4 regions of the Proteocatella sp. QWL-06 genome follow, and region 1 is predicted to be linked to each of the others. Evidence: a T-box and tRNA genes for the amino acid it is inferred to sense, from the RefSeq annotation. Region 1 holds a T-box; the other regions hold tRNA genes.
The links. The T-box of region 1 lies ahead of alaS (alanine--tRNA ligase). A T-box ahead of a tRNA ligase gene usually reads a tRNA of that ligase, here a tRNA-Ala.

Region 1 (3,161 bases):
GCCTGCGCGACATGCTCTCCCAGTACCATCTTAAGCGCTCTGTGTAGAAGGTGAGTAGCGCTGTGATTAGCCTGGATACTTTTTCTCTTGCCTGATTCAATCTGTGCTCTGACATTATCTCCAGTCTGCAGCTTTCCACTGTTTACAGATACTTTGTGTATTATAATCTGGCCAGATGCTTTCTGAGTATCTATGACTGCTGCATTTACACTTTTAGAATATACAGTTCCCTTGTCTCCTACCTGTCCTCCACCTTCAGCATAAAAAGGCGTCCTGTCAAATATTACTATCCCTTTTTCGCCTGGATTCAGTACCTCTGAACCATCTGTTTCATTGCTTACATAGAGTACTCTTACATCTGCTTCAGTGTATTCATATCCTATGAACTCTGTAGAGATGTCAGCTGGAATTTCAAGGCTGTCTTTTTTCCAGCCTTCATTGTCCTGGCTGAGCCTTGCTGTTCTAGCTTTTTCCCTCTGCTCATCCATCAGTCTTTCGAATTCTTCTCTGTCTACCTTCTTTGCGTTTTCCTGAAGAATCTCTTCTGTCATCTCAATAGGGAATCCGAATGTATCATACAGCTTGAAGGCTTCTTCACCTGAAAGCGTATCGGAGTTTTTATTGTCAAGCTCATTTATCAGATTTTCCAGTATGCTTAGTCCCTGATCAATTGTCTCAATGAACTTCTGTTCTTCGATAAGGATTATCTTCTTTATATATTCTTTCTTTTCAACAAGCTGCGGATAAGCATCGCCAAATTCTGCGATTACAACATCACAAAGCTCGCAGAGAAACTCTCCATTTATTCCAAGCAGCTTTCCGTGTCTTGCCGCCCTTCTCAATAGCCTTCTAAGAATATATCCTCTTCCTTCATTTGATGGAAGCACCCCGTCACATAACATGAAAGTGACCGCCCTTACGTGATCTGTAATTATTCTGATTGAGATGTCAGTTTGATTGCTTGAATTATATTCTTTTTTTGATATTCTGCAGACCTGATCTCTAATGTTCTTCATGGTATCAATATCAAAAATACTGTCTACCCCCTGCATTATGCAGGCAATTCTCTCGAGTCCCATACCTGTATCGATATTTGGGTTCTTTAGCCTGTTGTAGTTTCCTTCTTCATCCTTGTCAAACTGAGTGAACACAAGATTCCAGAACTCGAGGAATCTGTCACAGTCGCATCCAGGCTTGCATGTATCAGAACCACAGCCATATTTTTCGCCTCTGTCTATATATATTTCTGAGCATGGACCACATGGACCAGTTCCGGTTCCAATCTCCCAGAAGTTATCCGCTTTTCCAAGCTTAACGATTCTTTCTCTTGGAACTTTTACATTCTGTGCCCATATTTCAAGAGCTTCATCATCTTCTTCGTATACTGTAACCCAAAGCAGATCCTTATCCAGCTTGAGGTATTCTGTAACAAATTCCCACGCCCATTGAGTTGCCTCATTTTTAAAGTAATCACCAAACGAAAAATTTCCGAGCATCTCAAAGAAGGTCGCGTGCCTTGCAGTTATTCCTACATTCTCTATGTCACCCGTTCTGATGCACTTCTGGCAGCTCACCATTCTTTTGCTTGGCGGAGTTTCTGTTCCTATGAAATAATTTTTTAATGGCGCCATTCCCGCATTTATAAGCAGCAGACTCTTGTCATTTATAGGAACTAGCGGGAAGCTTTCCTGAACATAATGTCCTTTTTCTCTGAAAAATTCAAGAAATGCCGATCTGATTTCATTTACTTTCATATTTACCTCCTGAATGTATGTTAAAAAGCCCTTATGAGATTAATCTCATAAGGGCGAATTTACGCGGTACCACCTTATTTGTTCAATAGAACATCTCACGATTATAACGTAATCAACGCATTGTTTTCACAAATGAACTCCAAGGTAGCTTCATAATACTGCTGTAGAGATTCTCATCAACCATCTCTTTTCTGGAATCAGCCTGTAAAATTACTAGTCCTTTTCATAGTATGTCTTCTATATATTTTCTTTAATATATATTATAACATTTTCAATGATTTTTCAATAGTAAATTTATTAAGAATTAAAACTCTTCTTCTTCTCCATGATCGTGATCCTCGACTATCTCGACATCTGTGAGTCCAGGGATAACTTTGTTATTATGGATTGCATAGTCTCTTATAGCTTTTTTAATTGCCTGTTCTGCAAGAACAGAGCAGTGCATCTTCACAGGAGGGAGTCCTCCAAGTGCATTTGCTACCTCTTTGTTTGTAAGGTCAAGCGCTTCATAGATACTTTTACCTTTTATCATCTCTGTCGACATGCTTGAGCTTGCTATCGCAGAACCACAGCCAAATGTTTTGAATTTAACATCTACAATTATATCATTTTCAATCTTAAGATATATCTTCATTATATCGCCGCACTTAGGATTTCCTACTTCGCCGACTCCGTCAGGATTTTCAATTTCACCAACGTTACGTGGATTTGAAAAGTGATCCATTACTTCTTTTGTATACATTATTTGTTTTCTCCTTTCAAAAACGCCTCATATAACGGTGACATCGATCTCAGTCTTTCTACGATTACAGGCAGCTTTTCCAGTGCATATTCAACATCTTCATCCGTGGTGAAATCTGAAAGGCTTAGTCTAAGAGACCCGTGTGCAATCTCATGCGTAAGTCCTAATGCCATAAGGACATGAGAAGGATCAAGTGCGCCTGAAGTACATGCCGATCCGCTCGAACCCGCTATACCTACCATATCAAGGCTTAGAAGAAGTGCTTCACCTTCGATGAATCTAAAACAGAAACTTGCCAGCGTCGACAGCCTGTTTTCTCTGTCCCCCGTAACTATTGTGTGAGGAATTCTTTCAAGCACTCCGCTAATGAGCTTTTCTCTCAGCTCAGTCATGCGGATGATGTGATTGTCGAGGTTCTCAAAAGCCAGTTCGCATGCTTTTCCAATTGCTGCTATACCTGCTGTATTTTCAGTACCTGCTCTTAGCTTTCTTTCCTGTCCTCCTCCGTGAATAAGATTGTGAATTCTTATTCCCTTTTTTATATAGAGGGCACCTATGCCTTTTGGTGCATATATTTTGTGACCAGAAAGCGAAAGCATATCTATATTCATTTCATTTACATCTATTTCAACATTTCCTACCGCCTGAACAGCATCCGTATGGAA
Region 2 (3,161 bases), 870 kb from region 1:
ACTAACCCTGAGAGGACGAACCTTCCTCAGGAAACCTTGGGTTTTCGGCCTGGGGGATTCTCACCCCCATCTCGCTACTCATGCCAACATTCTCACTCGTATACTGTCCACTGCTCCTTACGGTACAGCTTCAGCCTGTATACGACGCTCTCCTACCACTCTCCTTACGGAGAATCCGTAGCTTCGGTAATATGTTTGAGCCCCGGTAATTTTCGGCGCGGGACCACTCGACCAGTGAGCTATTACGCACTCTTTAAATGAGTGGCTGCTTCTAAGCCAACATCCTGGTTGTCTGTGCAATCCCACATCCTTTTCCACTTAACATATATTTTGGGACCTTAGCTGACGGTCTGGGCTGTTACCCTCTTGACCATGGACCTTATCACCCATAGTCTGACTGCCGAGTATGATGTACGGGCATTCGGAGTTTGATAGTCTTCGGTAACCCAAAGGGCCCCTAGGACATTCAGTGCTCTACCTCCCGCAATCTTAACCTCGACGCTAGCCCTAAAGCTATTTCGGAGAGAACCAGCTATCTCCAGGCTCGATTGGAATTTCACCGCTATCCACAGTTCATCCCCGCACTTTTCAACGTGCGTGGGTTCGGTCCTCCATTTCCGATTAAGGAAACTTCAACCTGACCATGGATAGGTCGCCTGGTTTCGGGTCTGCAGCATTGAACTTTCGCCCTGTTAAGACTCGCTTTCGCTACGGCTTCGGACCAGAAGTCCTTAACCTTGCTCAATACCGCAACTCGTTGGCCCGTTCTACAAAAAGTACGCAGTCACACATTAACGTGCTCCTACAGCTTGTAAGCATAAGGTTTCAGGTTCTATTTCACTCCCCTCCCGGGGTTCTTTTCACCTTTCCCTCACGGTACTATTCTCTATCGGTCGCCAGGTAGTATTTAGCCTTAGGGGGTGGTCCCCCTATCTTCCCACAAGGTTTCACGTGTCTCGTGGTACTCTGGATACACCTGGAAGTCTTCTCATTTCGTTTACGGGGCTGTTACCCTCTGCGGCGGCTCTTTCCAAAGCTCTTCTACTATGATACCTCTATTCCATGATGGTGTCCAAAACCCCTGACCGGAAAACCGATCAGGTTTAGGCTGTTCCCCTTTCGCTCGCCGCTACTTAGGGAATCGAGTTTTCTTTCTTTTCCTCCGGGTACTTAGATGTTTCAGTTCTCCGGGTTCCCCTCACTGCACTATGTATTCATGCAGAGATATACAGGCATTACCCTGTATGAGTTTCCTCATTCGGAAATCTTCGGATCGAAGGTTGCTTGCACCTCCCCGAAGCTTATCGCAGCTTACCACGTCCTTCATCGGCTCCTGGCGCCAAGGCATCCACCTTACGCTCTTAATAACTTGACCTATATAAATCAATATTTACTGCGACATTCTTTGTTGAGCTCCGCTCTCATTCAGTTACGTACGATAGTACGCGCCTTCACTCGTTTGTTCACTCGCCTCGACTGTCTTGTAAATCTTGGTTTCTCTTTATGGGACTCTCACCCGCTCTCGGCTTTCGCCGTCTTTAAATCTATTGATGATTTTGCAATCAACTTAAGAATTGTTGTTAAAAATAATAGATATTTTTAACTGTTTTGTTTTTTTCTCGATGAAATTACAGTTTGTGTTACCTTTGACGGATTTCAGACCTACATAACTTTATCAACTTTTAGGGTGATTAGTATATTTGTATTTCTTTCTTCGTCTTTGCGTATCATCTGTAATTTATATTCTGGAATTAAAAGATGTGTTTCTTTTAATTGGTATGCAGTTTTCAAGGTACAATATATTCAATGTTTTAATGGTGGAGACTAAGGGGATCGAACCCTTGACCCCCTGCGTGCAAGGCAGGTGCTCTCCCAGCTGAGCTAAGCCCCCACTGGTCATTGAATATTATTTGAGAGATGAACCCTCAAGACTAAACAGCAGAATAGTTTCTCCCTAGAAAGGAGGTGATCCAGCCGCACCTTCCGATACGGCTACCTTGTTACGACTTCACCCCAGTCATTGGTTTTGCCTTAGGCAACTTCCCCCTTACGGTTGGATAGTTGACTTTGGGCCCCCCCAACTCCCGTGGTGTGACGGGCGGTGTGTACAAGACCCGGGAACGCATTCACCGCAGCATTCTGATCTGCGATTACTAGTAACTCCAGCTTCATGCAGGCGAGTTTCAGCCTGCAATCCGAACTTAGACTGTCTTTATGGGATTAGCTCCACCTCGCGGCTTGGCAACCCTTTGTAACAGCCATTGTAGCACGTGTGTAGCCCTAAGCATAAGGGGCATGATGATTTGACGTCATCCCCACCTTCCTCCGAGTTATCCTCGGCAGTCTCTCTAGAGTGCCCAGCCAAGCTGCTGGCAACTAAAGACAAGGGTTGCGCTCGTTGCGGGACTTAACCCAACATCTCACGACACGAGCTGACGACAACCATGCACCACCTGTCACCTCTGCTCCGAAGAGGGGCCCCGATTAAGGGGCTTTCAGAGGGATGTCAAGCTTAGGTAAGGTTCTTCGCGTTGCTTCGAATTAAACCACATGCTCCGCTACTTGTGCGGGTCCCCGTCAATTCCTTTGAGTTTCACTCTTGCGAGCGTACTTCCCAGGCGGAGTACTTAATGTGTTAACTGCGGCACCGACCCTTAGGGCCGACACCTAGTACTCATCGTTTACGGCGTGGACTACCAGGGTATCTAATCCTGTTTGCTCCCCACGCTTTCGTGCCTCAGTGTCAGTATCAGTCCAGAAAGCCGCCTTCGCCACTGGTGTTCCTCCTAATATCTACGCATTTCACCGCTACACTAGGAATTCCGCTTTCCTCTCCTGAACTCAAGCCCGACAGTTTCAAGGGCTTACAACGGTTGAGCCGTTGCCTTTGACCCCTGACTTGTCAGGCCACCTACGCACCCTTTACGCCCAGTAATTCCGGATAACGCTTGCCCCCTACGTATTACCGCGGCTGCTGGCACGTAGTTAGCCGGGGCTTCCTCCTAAGGTACCGTCATTATCTTCCCTTAGGACAGAGTTTTACGACCCGAAGGCCTTCATCACTCACGCGGCGTTGCTGCATCAGGCTTGCGCCCATTGTGCAATATTCCCCACTGCTGCCTCCCGTAGGAGTCTGGACCGTGTCTCAGTTCCAGTGTGGC
Region 3 (3,161 bases), 860 kb from region 1:
AAAAACAGTTTTTACAAAATTATCAGCACTGGAAAAAAATACAAAAAAACAAAAAAACGTGTTGACAAAATTTAAAAACAAGAGTATACTAATAAAAGTCGCCGGGAGATAAACTTGAACGCGACAACACAGAAATATGAACCTTGAAAACTAAACAGCAGAATATACAAACCATTTAGATGAGAGCCTTCGGGTGATCATCAAAAAAAGAAACAAACCGTAATTTCAATTTATTGAGATAACAAAATAGATATGTCGGATGTTTAATCCGGCCAGTCAAACCATTAAATTTAAGAGTTTGATCCTGGCTCAGGATGAACGCTGGCGGCGTGCTTAACACATGCAAGTCGAGCGGACTTATTATTCAACACTGAGAGCTTTATATAAAAAGCCAGCGTAATTGTGAATTTCAACCTTGGTTTTCAAGGGTAGAAGAAATTCGCATTCGCCAAAAGTGCTTACACAGCCCCTGACGGGGATAGAGCCTTGAGTGTTGAATAATAAGTTAGCGGCGGACGGGTGCGTAACGCGTGGGTAATCTGCCCTTGTCACCGGGATAACACATCGAAAGGTGTGCTAATACCGGATGAAATACAGACCTGGCATCGGGACTGTATCAAAGTCATGCGGACAAGGATGAGCCTGCGTCTGATTAGCTTGTTGGTGGGGTAAAAGCCTACCAAGGCGACGATCAGTAGCCGACCTGAGAGGGTGATCGGCCACACTGGAACTGAGACACGGTCCAGACTCCTACGGGAGGCAGCAGTGGGGAATATTGCACAATGGGCGCAAGCCTGATGCAGCAACGCCGCGTGAGTGATGAAGGCCTTCGGGTCGTAAAACTCTGTCCTAAGGGAAGATAATGACGGTACCTTAGGAGGAAGCCCCGGCTAACTACGTGCCAGCAGCCGCGGTAATACGTAGGGGGCAAGCGTTATCCGGAATTACTGGGCGTAAAGGGTGCGTAGGTGGCCTGACAAGTCAGGGGTCAAAGGCAACGGCTCAACCGTTGTAAGCCCTTGAAACTGTCGGGCTTGAGTTCAGGAGAGGAAAGCGGAATTCCTAGTGTAGCGGTGAAATGCGTAGATATTAGGAGGAACACCAGTGGCGAAGGCGGCTTTCTGGACTGATACTGACACTGAGGCACGAAAGCGTGGGGAGCAAACAGGATTAGATACCCTGGTAGTCCACGCCGTAAACGATGAGTACTAGGTGTCGGCCCTAAGGGTCGGTGCCGCAGTTAACACATTAAGTACTCCGCCTGGGAAGTACGCTCGCAAGAGTGAAACTCAAAGGAATTGACGGGGACCCGCACAAGTAGCGGAGCATGTGGTTTAATTCGAAGCAACGCGAAGAACCTTACCTAAGCTTGACATCCCTCTGAAAGCCCCTTAATCGGGGCCCCTCTTCGGAGCAGAGGTGACAGGTGGTGCATGGTTGTCGTCAGCTCGTGTCGTGAGATGTTGGGTTAAGTCCCGCAACGAGCGCAACCCTTGTCTTTAGTTGCCAGCAGCTTGGCTGGGCACTCTAGAGAGACTGCCGAGGATAACTCGGAGGAAGGTGGGGATGACGTCAAATCATCATGCCCCTTATGCTTAGGGCTACACACGTGCTACAATGGCTGTTACAAAGGGTTGCCAAGCCGCGAGGTGGAGCTAATCCCATAAAGACAGTCTAAGTTCGGATTGCAGGCTGAAACTCGCCTGCATGAAGCTGGAGTTACTAGTAATCGCAGATCAGAATGCTGCGGTGAATGCGTTCCCGGGTCTTGTACACACCGCCCGTCACACCACGGGAGTTGGGGGGGCCCAAAGTCAACTATCCAACCGTAAGGGGGAAGTTGCCTAAGGCAAAACCAATGACTGGGGTGAAGTCGTAACAAGGTAGCCGTATCGGAAGGTGCGGCTGGATCACCTCCTTTCTAGGGAGAAACTATTCTGCTGTTTAGTCTTGAGGGTTCATCTCTCAAATAATATTCAATGACCAGTGGGGGCTTAGCTCAGCTGGGAGAGCACCTGCCTTGCACGCAGGGGGTCAAGGGTTCGATCCCCTTAGTCTCCACCATTAAAACATTGAATATATTGTACCTTGAAAACTGCATACCAATTAAAAGAAACACATCTTTTAATTCCAGAATATAAATTACAGATGATACGCAAAGACGAAGAAAGAAATACAAATATACTAATCACCCTAAAAGTTGATAAAGTTATGTAGGTCTGAAATCCGTCAAAGGTAACACAAACTGTAATTTCATCGAGAAAAAAACAAAACAGTTAAAAATATCTATTATTTTTAACAACAATTCTTAAGTTGATTGCAAAATCATCAATAGATTTAAAGACGGCGAAAGCCGAGAGCGGGTGAGAGTCCCATAAAGAGAAACCAAGATTTACAAGACAGTCGAGGCGAGTGAACAAACGAGTGAAGGCGCGTACTATCGTACGTAACTGAATGAGAGCGGAGCTCAACAAAGAATGTCGCAGTAAATATTGATTTATATAGGTCAAGTTATTAAGAGCGTAAGGTGGATGCCTTGGCGCCAGGAGCCGATGAAGGACGTGGTAAGCTGCGATAAGCTTCGGGGAGGTGCAAGCAACCTTCGATCCGAAGATTTCCGAATGAGGAAACTCATACAGGGTAATGCCTGTATATCTCTGCATGAATACATAGTGCAGTGAGGGGAACCCGGAGAACTGAAACATCTAAGTACCCGGAGGAAAAGAAAGAAAACTCGATTCCCTAAGTAGCGGCGAGCGAAAGGGGAACAGCCTAAACCTGATCGGTTTTCCGGTCAGGGGTTTTGGACACCATCATGGAATAGAGGTATCATAGTAGAAGAGCTTTGGAAAGAGCCGCCGCAGAGGGTAACAGCCCCGTAAACGAAATGAGAAGACTTCCAGGTGTATCCAGAGTACCACGAGACACGTGAAACCTTGTGGGAAGATAGGGGGACCACCCCCTAAGGCTAAATACTACCTGGCGACCGATAGAGAATAGTACCGTGAGGGAAAGGTGAAAAGAACCCCGGGAGGGGAGTGAAATAGAACCTGAAACCTTATGCTTACAAGCTGTAGGAGCACGTTAATGTGTGACTGCGTACTTTTTGTAGAACGGGCCAACGAGTTGCGGTATTGAGCAAGGTTAAGGACTTCTGGTCC
Region 4 (3,161 bases), 700 kb from region 1:
GCAGGTACTGCCTTGACGCTTGGACGCGCATAACCAACAGCGCGCTTCTGCTATCCTTCTGTGTCACCCCATTGCTCAAACGATCTTTGGTGGTACGGGAATCTACACCCGTTGTCCATCACCTACGCCTTTCGGCCTCGGCTTAGGCCCCGACTAACCCTGAGAGGACGAACCTTCCTCAGGAAACCTTGGGTTTTCGGCCTGGGGGATTCTCACCCCCATCTCGCTACTCATGCCAACATTCTCACTCGTATACTGTCCACTGCTCCTTACGGTACAGCTTCAGCCTGTATACGACGCTCTCCTACCACTCTCCTTACGGAGAATCCGTAGCTTCGGTAATATGTTTGAGCCCCGGTAATTTTCGGCGCGGGACCACTCGACCAGTGAGCTATTACGCACTCTTTAAATGAGTGGCTGCTTCTAAGCCAACATCCTGGTTGTCTGTGCAATCCCACATCCTTTTCCACTTAACATATATTTTGGGACCTTAGCTGACGGTCTGGGCTGTTACCCTCTTGACCATGGACCTTATCACCCATAGTCTGACTGCCGAGTATGATGTACGGGCATTCGGAGTTTGATAGTCTTCGGTAACCCAAAGGGCCCCTAGGACATTCAGTGCTCTACCTCCCGCAATCTTAACCTCGACGCTAGCCCTAAAGCTATTTCGGAGAGAACCAGCTATCTCCAGGCTCGATTGGAATTTCACCGCTATCCACAGTTCATCCCCGCACTTTTCAACGTGCGTGGGTTCGGTCCTCCATTTCCGATTAAGGAAACTTCAACCTGACCATGGATAGGTCGCCTGGTTTCGGGTCTGCAGCATTGAACTTTCGCCCTGTTAAGACTCGCTTTCGCTACGGCTTCGGACCAGAAGTCCTTAACCTTGCTCAATACCGCAACTCGTTGGCCCGTTCTACAAAAAGTACGCAGTCACACATTAACGTGCTCCTACAGCTTGTAAGCATAAGGTTTCAGGTTCTATTTCACTCCCCTCCCGGGGTTCTTTTCACCTTTCCCTCACGGTACTATTCTCTATCGGTCGCCAGGTAGTATTTAGCCTTAGGGGGTGGTCCCCCTATCTTCCCACAAGGTTTCACGTGTCTCGTGGTACTCTGGATACACCTGGAAGTCTTCTCATTTCGTTTACGGGGCTGTTACCCTCTGCGGCGGCTCTTTCCAAAGCTCTTCTACTATGATACCTCTATTCCATGATGGTGTCCAAAACCCCTGACCGGAAAACCGATCAGGTTTAGGCTGTTCCCCTTTCGCTCGCCGCTACTTAGGGAATCGAGTTTTCTTTCTTTTCCTCCGGGTACTTAGATGTTTCAGTTCTCCGGGTTCCCCTCACTGCACTATGTATTCATGCAGAGATATACAGGCATTACCCTGTATGAGTTTCCTCATTCGGAAATCTTCGGATCGAAGGTTGCTTGCACCTCCCCGAAGCTTATCGCAGCTTACCACGTCCTTCATCGGCTCCTGGCGCCAAGGCATCCACCTTACGCTCTTAATAACTTGACCTATTCGGCTTCACATTTACTGCAAACTCCTTTGTTGTGTTCTTTCACTCATTCACTCACGTACGTCAGTACGCTCGCTCAGTCGCTCAATCCACGCCTCGGATTTCTTGTAAATCTTTCGCCTGTTTATTTAATCGGCTTTCGCCGTCTTTAAATCTATTGATGATTTTGCAATCAACTTAAGAATTGTTGTTAAAAATAATAGATATTTTTAACTGTTTTGTTTTTTTCTCGATGAAATTACAGTTTGTGTTACCTTCGACGGATTTCAGACCTACATAACTTTATCAACTTTTAGGGTGATTAGTATATTTGTATTTCTTTCTTCGTCTTTGCGTATCATCTGTAATTTATATTCTGGAATTAAAAGATGTGTTTCTTTTAATTGGTATGCAGTTTTCAAGGTACAATATATTCAATGTTTTAATGGTGGAGACTAAGGGGATCGAACCCTTGACCCCCTGCGTGCAAGGCAGGTGCTCTCCCAGCTGAGCTAAGCCCCCACTGGTCATTGAATATTATTTGAGAGATGAACCCTCAAGACTAAACAGCAGAATAGTTTCTCCCTAGAAAGGAGGTGATCCAGCCGCACCTTCCGATACGGCTACCTTGTTACGACTTCACCCCAGTCATTGGTTTTGCCTTAGGCAACTTCCCCCTTACGGTTGGATAGTTGACTTTGGGCCCCCCCAACTCCCGTGGTGTGACGGGCGGTGTGTACAAGACCCGGGAACGCATTCACCGCAGCATTCTGATCTGCGATTACTAGTAACTCCAGCTTCATGCAGGCGAGTTTCAGCCTGCAATCCGAACTTAGACTGTCTTTATGGGATTAGCTCCACCTCGCGGCTTGGCAACCCTTTGTAACAGCCATTGTAGCACGTGTGTAGCCCTAAGCATAAGGGGCATGATGATTTGACGTCATCCCCACCTTCCTCCGAGTTATCCTCGGCAGTCTCTCTAGAGTGCCCAGCCAAGCTGCTGGCAACTAAAGACAAGGGTTGCGCTCGTTGCGGGACTTAACCCAACATCTCACGACACGAGCTGACGACAACCATGCACCACCTGTCACCTCTGCTCCGAAGAGGGGCCCCGATTAAGGGGCTTTCAGAGGGATGTCAAGCTTAGGTAAGGTTCTTCGCGTTGCTTCGAATTAAACCACATGCTCCGCTACTTGTGCGGGTCCCCGTCAATTCCTTTGAGTTTCACTCTTGCGAGCGTACTTCCCAGGCGGAGTACTTAATGTGTTAACTGCGGCACCGACCCTTAGGGCCGACACCTAGTACTCATCGTTTACGGCGTGGACTACCAGGGTATCTAATCCTGTTTGCTCCCCACGCTTTCGTGCCTCAGTGTCAGTATCAGTCCAGAAAGCCGCCTTCGCCACTGGTGTTCCTCCTAATATCTACGCATTTCACCGCTACACTAGGAATTCCGCTTTCCTCTCCTGAACTCAAGCCCGACAGTTTCAAGGGCTTACAACGGTTGAGCCGTTGCCTTTGACCCCTGACTTGTCAGGCCACCTACGCACCCTTTACGCCCAGTAATTCCGGATAACGCTTGCCCCCTACGTATTACCGCGGCTGCTGGCACGTAGTTAGCCGGGGCTTCCTCCTAAGGTACCGTCATTATCTT

Region 2: it encodes a tRNA-Ala, which carries the amino acid that the T-box ahead of alaS (alanine--tRNA ligase) is inferred to sense. The anticodon was not compared.
Region 3: it encodes a tRNA-Ala, which carries the amino acid that the T-box ahead of alaS (alanine--tRNA ligase) is inferred to sense. The anticodon was not compared.
Region 4: it encodes a tRNA-Ala, which carries the amino acid that the T-box ahead of alaS (alanine--tRNA ligase) is inferred to sense. The anticodon was not compared.

The regions. Positions count from the first base shown of each region.
Region 1 is NZ_CM178755.1:1,287,830-1,290,990, forward strand. It holds gene alaS (alanine--tRNA ligase) at 1-1,754, opposite strand, end outside; T-box leader at 1,801-1,990, opposite strand; gene nifU (Fe-S cluster assembly scaffold protein NifU) at 2,059-2,496, opposite strand; gene nifS (cysteine desulfurase NifS) at 2,496-3,161, opposite strand, start outside.
Region 2 is NZ_CM178755.1:418,336-421,496, reverse strand. It holds rRNA gene AC4PGZ_RS01970 (23S ribosomal RNA) at 1-1,375, opposite strand, end outside; tRNA gene AC4PGZ_RS01965 (tRNA-Ala) at 1,816-1,891, opposite strand; rRNA gene AC4PGZ_RS01960 (16S ribosomal RNA) at 1,959-3,161, opposite strand, start outside.
Region 3 is NZ_CM178755.1:425,414-428,574, forward strand. It holds rRNA gene AC4PGZ_RS02085 (16S ribosomal RNA) at 287-1,921, shown strand; tRNA gene AC4PGZ_RS02090 (tRNA-Ala) at 1,989-2,064, shown strand; rRNA gene AC4PGZ_RS02095 (23S ribosomal RNA) at 2,505-3,161, shown strand, end outside.
Region 4 is NZ_CM178755.1:1,984,278-1,987,438, forward strand. It holds rRNA gene AC4PGZ_RS09570 (23S ribosomal RNA) at 1-1,527, opposite strand, end outside; tRNA gene AC4PGZ_RS09575 (tRNA-Ala) at 1,954-2,029, opposite strand; rRNA gene AC4PGZ_RS09580 (16S ribosomal RNA) at 2,097-3,161, opposite strand, start outside.